One region of the Thermaerobacter litoralis genome, then DNA from elsewhere that is predicted to be linked to it. Evidence: predicted binding sites of a transcription regulator. Region 1 holds the regulator's gene; the other holds the start of a gene.
The links. Region 1 encodes HrcA, which represses chaperone genes, less so after heat shock. Its sites were predicted from a motif close to TGTTAGCACTCNNNNNNNNNGAGTGCTAACA; they were not measured.
Positions count from the first base shown of each region.

Region 2: a site for HrcA is predicted at 2,393-2,423, ahead of groES (co-chaperone GroES). Genes of this name have one in related genera too.

Region 1 is NZ_BAAIES010000009.1:578,856-583,492, forward strand. It holds gene dnaK (molecular chaperone DnaK) at 1-306, opposite strand, end outside; gene grpE (nucleotide exchange factor GrpE) at 322-1,209, opposite strand; gene hrcA (heat-inducible transcriptional repressor HrcA) at 1,315-2,337, opposite strand; gene hemW (radical SAM family heme chaperone HemW) at 2,734-3,996, opposite strand; gene lepA (translation elongation factor 4) at 3,993-4,637, opposite strand, start outside.
Region 2 is NZ_BAAIES010000011.1:103,442-108,078, reverse strand. It holds gene ACYQ02_RS11185 (molybdopterin molybdotransferase MoeA) at 1-682, shown strand, start outside; gene moaC (cyclic pyranopterin monophosphate synthase MoaC) at 736-1,299, shown strand; gene ACYQ02_RS11175 (MogA/MoaB family molybdenum cofactor biosynthesis protein) at 1,395-2,162, shown strand; gene groES (co-chaperone GroES) at 2,548-2,874, shown strand; gene groL (chaperonin GroEL) at 2,893-4,512, shown strand.

The DNA of each region.
Region 1 (4,637 bases):
CTCCACCCGGGCGTCACCGTTGGGCCCCTCCACCACCTTGTAAGGGACCCGGCCGGCCTCGTCCCGCACCTCGCTGAAGCGGCGCCCCATGAAGCGCTTGATCGAGAAGATGGTGCGCTCGGGGTTGGTGACGGCCTGGCGCTTGGCCACCTGGCCGACCAGCAGCTCGCCGCCCTTCGACCAGCCGACCACCGACGGGGTCAGGCGGCTGCCCTCGGCGTTGGTGATCACCGTGGGCTCGCCGCCCTCCAGCACCGCCACCACCGAGTTGGTCGTGCCCAGGTCGATGCCCACCACCTTGCCCATGCCACGTCGCCTCCTCTAGGACCCAGCCTCCATCATGGGCGTACCGGGTGTCTTCCCCCTGCCTTCTTCGCCGCCGGCCCGGCCCGCCGTTGATCCCGGGCCGGTCCCTCCGGCGCTGCCCTCCTCGGGGGGCGTCCCGTCACCAGCTCCTGCGGGGACCCCCTCCGGCGACGGCGGCGCCGCAGCCGCCCCGGCCCCGTCTCCACCGGCACCGGCGGCCGCCGGCGGGGCCACCGCCACCTTGACCATGGCCGGGCGCAGGGTTCGTCCCCGGTAAAGGTAACCCCGTTGGAAGACCTCGATCACCGTGCCGTCGGGGTGCGCGTCGGTCTCCACCCGGGCCACCGCCTCATGCCGGTAGGGGTCGAAGGGCTGGCCCTGGGCCTCGATGGGTTCGACCCCCGCCTGGCGCAACACGTCCAGGAACTGGCGGTGGACCATGGCGACCCCCTGGGCCAGGGGATGGCCGTCGTCGCCGGCGGCAGCCAGCGCCCGTTCCAGGTTGTCGACCACGGGCAGCAGGGACCGGGCCAGTTCGGCCTCGGCCTCCTGGCGCCAGCGCCCCTGCTCTTCCAGCATGCGCCGCCGGTAGTTGGTGAAATCGGCCTGGAGCCGCCGCAGCTGGTCCAGGGCCTCGTCGGCCCGGCGGCGGGCGGCGTCCGCCGCCGCCCGGGCGGCCGCGGCCTCGGAACGGGCCGCCTCCGCCTCGGCCCTCGCTTCCGCCAACTCCTGGCGGGCCGCCGCCAGGGCGGCCCGGGCCTGCTCCAGGTCCAGGGCCTCCCCGGCCGGGTCCTCCGCGGCGGGAGCCTCCGGGGCGCGCCCGCCGGCCGTCCCCGGGGGAGTCGCGGCGGGGTCCGGCTCCTGGGGGTTCGTCCGCGTCGCGCCTGTCGCGTCCTCTGTCACGATGGGCCCTGCCTCCTTCCCGTCGCCCGTCGCCGGCCGGTCCCGGACAAAAAAGCCCCGCCACCGGCTGGCAGGGACGGGCCATCCATCCGGCGGCGGGTCCGGTCACCGCACCGTGCGCTCAAGGGCCTCCGTCAACAGCTGCGCCAGCAGCTCCATCAGGCTGGTGATCCGGGGGTAGTGCATCCGCTTGGGGCCGAGGACGGCGATGCGACCGGCCACCTCACCGCCCAGACGGTACGTGGCGCTGACCACGCTGCAGTCGTACAGATCCGGATACGGGTTCTCGTGCCCGATGGTGATCACCAGTTCCTCGTTGCCCTGCCGGCCCAGGAGATCCCGCACCAGCTCCTGCCGCTCCACCAGGCCCAGCACCGCCTGGGCCCGCTCCAGGTCCTGGAACTCCGGCTGGCGGAAGAGCCGGCGGGTGCCCAGGACGAAGACGGGATGGTCGTCGTCGGAGGCCGGCGGCCGCAGGGCCTCCAGCGCCACCTCCAGCAGGGCGCCGCAGGCCGCCAGCTCCTCGTAGAGCTCCCGCAGCACCGTGTGCCCCACCCGGTCCAGGGTGAGCCCCGCCAGGCGCCGGGTCAGGACGGCGGAGATCCGCTGCAGGTCGGCCTCGCTGGCCGGCTCGGGCAGGTCCAGCAGCCGCTGCTGCACCAGGCCCTCGTCGGTCACCAGGACCAGCACCGCTCGGCGCTCGCTGAGGGGCAGCACCTGCAGGTGCCGGAAGGTGACCGGTTCCACCCGCGGCGCCTCGACCAGGGCCAAGCAGTCCGTCGCCTCGCTGAGGACCTGGGCCGTCTGCCGCAAGAGGCGGCCCACCTGGTCGACCCGCTCGGCGTACAGGCGGCGCAGCCGCTCGACCAGTTCCGGCGGCGGCACCACGGTGTCCATCAGCATGTCGACGAAGAAGCGGTAGCCGCGGTCGGACGGGATCCGCCCGGCGGAGGTGTGGGGTTGCTCGAGGAAACCCATCTCCTCCAGGTCCGCCATCTCGTTGCGGATGGTGGCCGGGCTCACCCCCAGCCCGTACTTGCGGGCCAGGGTGCGGGAGCCGACGGGCTCCGCCGTGTCGACGTAGTCCTCTACCACGGCCTTGAGGACCTGTTGCTTGCGCCGGTCCATGGCGATCCCCCCTCGGCTCCGGGACGGCCCTGGCGCGCTGGCGGCCCGCGGCCCTTAAGGGCCGCCCTGTGAGCTGCCCGGGCCCGCCCGGCGGAGGCCGAGCTGCCTCCCGGACACCGGGCCGGATTAGCACTCGATATCCGAGAGTGCTAACGATCCTCTTTACAAGGTAGCACCGCGGGCGGCCTGCGTCAATGCGTCGCCGTCCCGGGACGATCCGGCCCCGGCCCGTCGGCCCCGGCCCGCTGCGGCCTGCCGCCGGCGGGCGGCGTGGCCACGGGCGGTGCCGGCGCCATGGATGGCCGGCGCCCCGGAGGAGGGGTATGGACGGGTGGGGGCAGCGGCCGGGATGGGTGGTCGGCCCCCGGCCTGCTGGCGGAAGGGGATGGTGGGCGGTCAGCGGCCGGCCTCGGCCGGTTCGTCCCCTGTGGCGACGAAGTGCTCCAGCACGCTGTTGGCCACCGGGACCGCGTGCGGGGCCAGGCGCAGCCGGCCGCCCTCCCGGACGAGCCAGCCCTCCGCCAGCAGCCGGCGGACGGCCTCCGGGAAGGCCTCCTGGGGGGTGAGCCCGAAGCGCCGGGCGAAGCGGGCCTCGTCGACCCCCGCCGCCAGGCGCAGGCCCAGGATCATGGTGTCCTCCATGGCCTGCCGCCGGCCGACGGGCTCCCGCAGGTCGACGGGCGACCGTCCCGCCTCCAGGCAGGCCGCATAGGCCACGGGGTGGAGCCAGTTCCGCCGCCGCTCGCCCTGCCAGCAGGACCAGGCCCCGGGGCCGGCGCCCAGGTACGAACCGTTGAGCCAGTAAACCCGGTTGTGGACGGACTCCCGGCCCGGCCGGGCGAAGTTCGAGATCTCGTACCGGACGAACCCGGCCGCCCCTAGCCGCTCGCCGGCCCGGTCGAACATGGCCCGCTCCTCGTCCTCCCCGGGCAGGTCCAGCTGGCCGGCCTCCCACCGCCGGTGGAAGGGCGTGCCCGGGTGCAGTTCCAGGCCGTAGCAGGAGACGTGCTCGGGCGCCAGGGCGATCACCGCCTCCAGGGACGCCTCCCACTGGGCCAGGGTCTGGCCGGGCAGGCCGAAGATCAGGTCCACGTTCACGTTGTCGAACCCGGCCCGCCGCACCCGGTCGTAGGTGGCGCAGAAGTCCGCCCAGGTGTGGTCGCGGCCGATGGCCTGCAGGAGCTCGTCCTGCACGGCCTGCAGCCCCAGGCTGAGCCGGGTCACCCCGCCCTCCCGCAGGGCCCGCAGCCGGTCGCCGTCCAGGGTGCCGGGGTTGCACTCCACCGTGATCTCGGCCCCCGGGGCCAGGGCGAAGTGGCGGCGCACCGCGGCCAGCAGCCGCTCCAGCTCGGCCGGCTCCAGGATCGACGGGGTCCCCCCGCCCACGAAGACCGACACCAGCGGCCGGGTGAGGGCGGGATCGGCGGCCAGCAGGGCCAGCTCCCGCTCCAGGGCCGCCAGGTAGCGCGCCTTGCCCTCAGGGTCCAGCAGGTAGGTGTTGAAGTCGCAGTAGTGGCAGCGCTGGCGGCAATAGGGGACGTGGATGTACAGGGCGGGGCCGGCGTCCCACTCGGGCCAGGAGCCGCCAGCGGCGATCGCCTCCTGGGCGCGCCCCGCCGCCGGGGCCGGGTTCGTCCCCGCGCCCCGTCGCCGGCTCACCGGCCCCCGCCTCCCCGGGGCTCGTCCACCCGCAACACGGCCATGAAGGCCTCCTGGGGGATCTCCACCCGGCCCACCTGCTTCATCCGCTTCTTGCCTTCCTTCTGCTTCTCCAGCAGCTTGCGCTTGCGGGTGACGTCGCCGCCGTAGCACTTGGCGAGCACGTTCTTCTTCAGGGCGCGGATGGTCTCCCGGGCGATGACCCGGGAACCCACCGCGGCCTGGATCGGCACCTCGAAGAGCTGGCGAGGGATCAGTTCCTTGAGCCGCTCCACCAGGGCGCGGCCCCGGGCGTAGGCCTTGTCCCGGTGGACGATGACCGACAGGGCGTCCACCAGCTCCCCGGCCACCAGCACGTCCAGGCGCACCAGGTCGGACTCCCGGTACCCCTCCAGGTGGTAGTCCAGGGTCGCGTAGCCCTTGGAGCGCGACTTCATCTGGTCGAAGAAGTCGTACATGATCTCCGCCAGGGGCATCAGGTACTCCAGCCGGACCCGCCGGGTGTCCAGGTATTCCATGTTGACGAACTCGCCGCGCCGGTCCTGGCAGAGCTCCATCAAGGTGCCGACGTAGTCCTTGGGCGTGAAGATGGAGGCCCGCACGTAGGGTTCCAGGAACGCCTCGATGCGGTCCCGGGGCGG
Region 2 (4,637 bases), on a different contig from region 1:
GGTGGCACTGCTCCTCACCGGCGATGAGGTGGTGCCGCCCGAGGCGACGCCGGGACCCGGTCAGATCCGGGACATTAACGGGGTCGCCCTGACCGCCAGCCTGCGCCAGGACGGGGCCGAGCCGCTGGACCCCGTCTACGTTCCGGACGAACCCGCCGCCTTCCGCCGGGCCCTGGCGGAGGCCCTGGCGGCCGCCGACCTGGTGCTGATCTCCGGCGGCAGCTCCGTCGGGGAGCGGGACCTGACCGCCCAGCTGGCGGCGGAACTGGAGCCGCCGGGGGTGATCCTCCACGGGATCGCCCTCAAGCCCGGCAAGCCCACCCTCTTCGCCATGGCCGGGCGCAAGCCGGTGTTCGGCCTGCCGGGCAACCCGGTCTCGGCCCTGGTGGTGTACCGCCTGCTGGTCCGGCCGCTGCTCCAGCGCTGGCTGGGCCTGGAGCCCCAGCCGGGTCCCGGCCCCCGGATCCGCGCACGGCTGGAGACGGCCCTGCGCCGGCCGCCGGACCGGGAGGAGTACGTGCCGGTGGCCCTGATCTGGCGGGGCGGCGAGTACGGCGCCCGGCCCCAGCCCCGCAAGTCGGGCCTGATCACCGCCCTGGCCGGTGCCCAGGGGCTCGTCCACCTGCCCCGGGACATCGACGGCCTGCCCGCCGGCGCCGAGGTGGAGGTGATCCCCTGGTGAACGAGGCGGCGGGGCCCGGCTGGACCCACCTGGATGCCCGCGGCCAGGCCCGCATGGTCGACACCAGCGGCAAGGCGGTGACGGTCCGGGAGGCCGTGGCCCGGGGCCGGGTGCGCATGGCGGCGGCCACCCTGGCCCGGCTGCGGGCGGGCGACGTGCCCAAGGGCGACGTCTGGGCCGTCGCCCGGGTGGCCGGGATCCTGGCGGCCAAGGAGACGGGCCGCCTGATTCCCCTCTGCCACCCCCTGCCCCTGGACGCGGTGCGCGTCGACTTCCGGTTGGGCCCGGAGGCGGTGGAGATCCAGGCCACCGCCCGCACCGCCGCCCGCACGGGGGTGGAGATGGAGGCCCTGACGGCGGTGGCCGTGGCCGCCCTCACCCTCTACGACATGTGCAAGGCCCTGGACAAGGGCATGGTGATCGAGGACATCCGGCTGGTGCGCAAGGCGGGCGGGCGCAGCGGCGAGTACGTGCGCCCGGACGAACCGGCCTGGGAGAGCCTGGGCGATCCGGTGGGGCCGGCCGCCGGCCCGGCGGGGCCGGTCGCCAGCCAAGGGGGGCCGGGCAGCGGCCCTTGGGGGCCGGACGGCGGCCGCTCCGGGGCCGGACCGGCCTGATGACCCCGCCGGGGGGCGGGGCCGGCGGGTTCCACCGGACGAACGGGCCCGGGGATCCGGCCGGGCGGATCGGGCCGGGGGCGGAGGTGCAGACCGTGCAGGTGGCGATCCTCACCGTCAGCGACGGCGTCAGCCAGGGCTGGCGCCAGGACGCCAGCGGCGACTACCTGGCTCGCTGGGCGGCCCGGCGGGGGGCCACCGTGGTGGCCCGGGGGGTCGTCCCCGACGACCGGCAGGCCATCGCCCGCTGGCTGGAGGCGGTGGCAGCGGGCCGGCCGGTGCCCGGTGCCCGGCCCGCCGTGGCGCCGGACGGGGGGGCCGCCGTGGCGCCGGGTGGGGGGGCGACCGTGGCGCCGGGCGGCGGAGCGGCCGCGGCGCCGGGCGGCGGGAGGGACGCCGGCGAGCCACCGGGAGGCATTTCGGATCTTCGCCGGGGCGGCGCCGCCGGCGGGTTCGTCCCGGACCTGATCCTGACCACCGGGGGCACGGGCCTGGGGCCGCGGGATGTGACGCCCGAGGCCACATTGGATGTGGTGGAACGGGTGGTGCCGGGGCTGGCCGAGCGGATGCGGGCCGTGACGGGGGCGCAGAACCCCATGGCCTACCTGTCCCGGGCGGTGGCGGGGATCCGCGGCCGGACGCTGATCGTCAACCTGCCGGGCAGCCCCCGGGGGGTGGCCGAGTGCCTGGAGGCCCTGGAGCCGCTGCTGGAACATGCCCTGGCCATCCTGCACGGGGGCGGCCACGGGCATGGGGACGGCCCCGGGCCCGCTGGTACCGGCCCGGGTCCTTCCGGTCACCACAGCCCCGGCCCCGCCCACCCTGGCTTGGCGGGCCCCGGCGCCGGGGCTCAGCCCGGCTGATCAAGGCCGCGGCGACCGGCCGGCGGGCGCGTCCCGGTCCGGGTGATCCCGGCCCGCCAATCGGACCAACGGCTCCGCCGGGGGCGCCGGCCGGGTGCCTGCCGGTGCAGCCGGGTCGATGCCGGTGCATAAGCGGCGGGTCAACCGGGAACAGGATAAGCGGCAACATTGGGAGGGGCGGCCAAATCGGGGCTTGACGACCGTTTCTGGCCGCCTTACCATAGTCGGTGGCTTAGCACTCCCCGCAAGGGAGTGCTAACAGGACAGGCGTCTCGCGGCCCGGGGGCTGCGCCCACCGGCCGAAACGACACCTCAAACCATCATCCAACCGCTGTGGCCGGGCGCCCCGGGACCAACCTGCCGGACTTCAGGGAGGTGGACGGCGGTGAGCGTTCAGCCGCAGCCCAAGGGAGGGACCGTTTCGGTGAAGCTGCGCCCTCTCGGCGACCGGGTGGTCGTCAAGGTGCTGGAGGAGGAGGAGCGGACCAAGGGCGGGATCATCCTGCCGGACACGGCCAAGGAGAAGCCCCAGCAGGGTGAGGTCCTGGCCGTGGGGACGGGCCGCATCCTCGAGAATGGCCAGAAGGTTCCCCTCGAGGTCAAGGAAGGTGACCGGGTGATCTTCTCCAAGTACGCCGGCACCGAGGTCAAGCTGGACGACGAGGAGCTGCTGATCCTCAGCGAGCGGGACATCCTGGCCATCGTGCAGTGACCGAGGAGGGAGAGCGGCATGCCGAAGCAGCTGGTCTTCAACGAGCAGGCGCGGCGCAGCCTCGAGAAGGGGCTGAACACCGTCGCCAACGCCGTCAAGATCACGCTGGGCCCCAAGGGGCGCAACGTGGTCCTGGAGAAGAAGTTCGGCTCGCCCACCATCACCAACGACGGCGTGACCATCGCCCGGGACATCGAGCTCAAGGACCCCTTCGAGAACATGGGCGCCAAGCTCCTGACGGAGGTGGCGACCAAGACCAACGACGTGGCCGGTGACGGCACCACCACCGCCATCGTCCTGGGCCAGGCCATGGTCCGGGAGGGCATGAAGGTGGTGGCGGCCGGCGCCAACCCGATCCTGGTCAAGCGGGGCATCGAGAAGGCCGTCGCCGCCGTCGTCGAGGAGATCAAGCGGATCGCCAAGCCCGTCGAGACCAAGGCCGCGACCCAGCAGGTGGCCTCCATCTCGGCCAATGACGAAGAGATCGGCAAGATGATCGCCGACGCCATGGAGAAGGTCGGCAAGGACGGCGTGATCACGGTCGAGGAGAGCAAGACCCTGGAAACGACCGTCGAGGTCGTCGAGGGTATGCAGTTCGACCGGGGTTACCTGTCGCCGTACTTCGTCACCGACCCCGAGGCCATGGAGGCCGTGCTGGAGGATCCCTTCATCCTGATCACCGACCGGAAGATCTCCTCGGTCAACGACCTGCTGCCGGTCCTCCAGCGGGTGGTGGAGCGGGGCAAGCCGCTGCTGATCATCGCCGAGGACGTGGAGGGTGAGGCCCTGGCCACCCTGGTGGTGAACAAGATCCGCGGCACCCTGCAGTCCTGCGCCGTCAAGGCCCCCGGCTTCGGCGACCGGCGCAAGGCCATGCTGGAGGACATCGCCATCCTCACCGGCGGCCAGGTGGTCTCCGAAGACCTGGGCATCAAGCTGGAGAATGTGACCCCCGACATGTTCGGCCGGGCGAAGAAGGTGGTCGTGGAGAAGGAGAACACGACCATCGTCGAGGGCGCCGGCGACCCGCAGAAGATCAAGGCCCGCATCAACGTCATCAAGCGGCAGATCGAGGAGACCACCTCGGACTTCGACCGCGAGAAGCTGCAGGAGCGGCTGGCCAAGCTGGCCGGCGGCGTGGCCGTGATCAAGGTCGGTGCGGCCACCGAGGTGGAGCTGAAGGAGAAGAAGTACCGCATCGAGGACGCCCTGTCGGCGACCCGGGCGGCGGTGGAGGAGGGCATCGTGCCCGGCGGCGGCGCCACCCTGGTGCACGCCATCAAGGCCCTCGACAAGGTCGAGGCCAAGAACGAGGACGAGCGGATGGGCATCGAGATCGTCCGCCGCGCCCTGGAGGAGCCGCTGCGCCAGATCGCGACCAACGCCGGTCTGGAGGGCTCCGTGGTCGTCGAGCGGGTCAAGCAGCTGCCCGACAACGAGGGCTTCGACGCGCTGACGGGCGAGTACGGCGACATGTTCGCCCGCGGGATCGTCGACCCGGCCAAGGTGACCCGCTCGGCGCTGCAGAACGCCGCCAGCATCGCGGCCATGGTGCTGACCACCGAGTCGCTGGTGGCCGACCTGCCCGAGGACAAGAAGGAGGCGGCGGGCGGCGGCATGGGCGACATGGACTTCTGAGCCCGTCGCAGCCCGCTCTGTCCGCCGCGGCCGTTCGGCCCGGCCCACCGGCCGTGCGGCCCGCCGCAGCCGCCGGCAGATCGCCGGAACCTGGGGCGGACCGCGGAACCGGCGGCGCAGCGCCC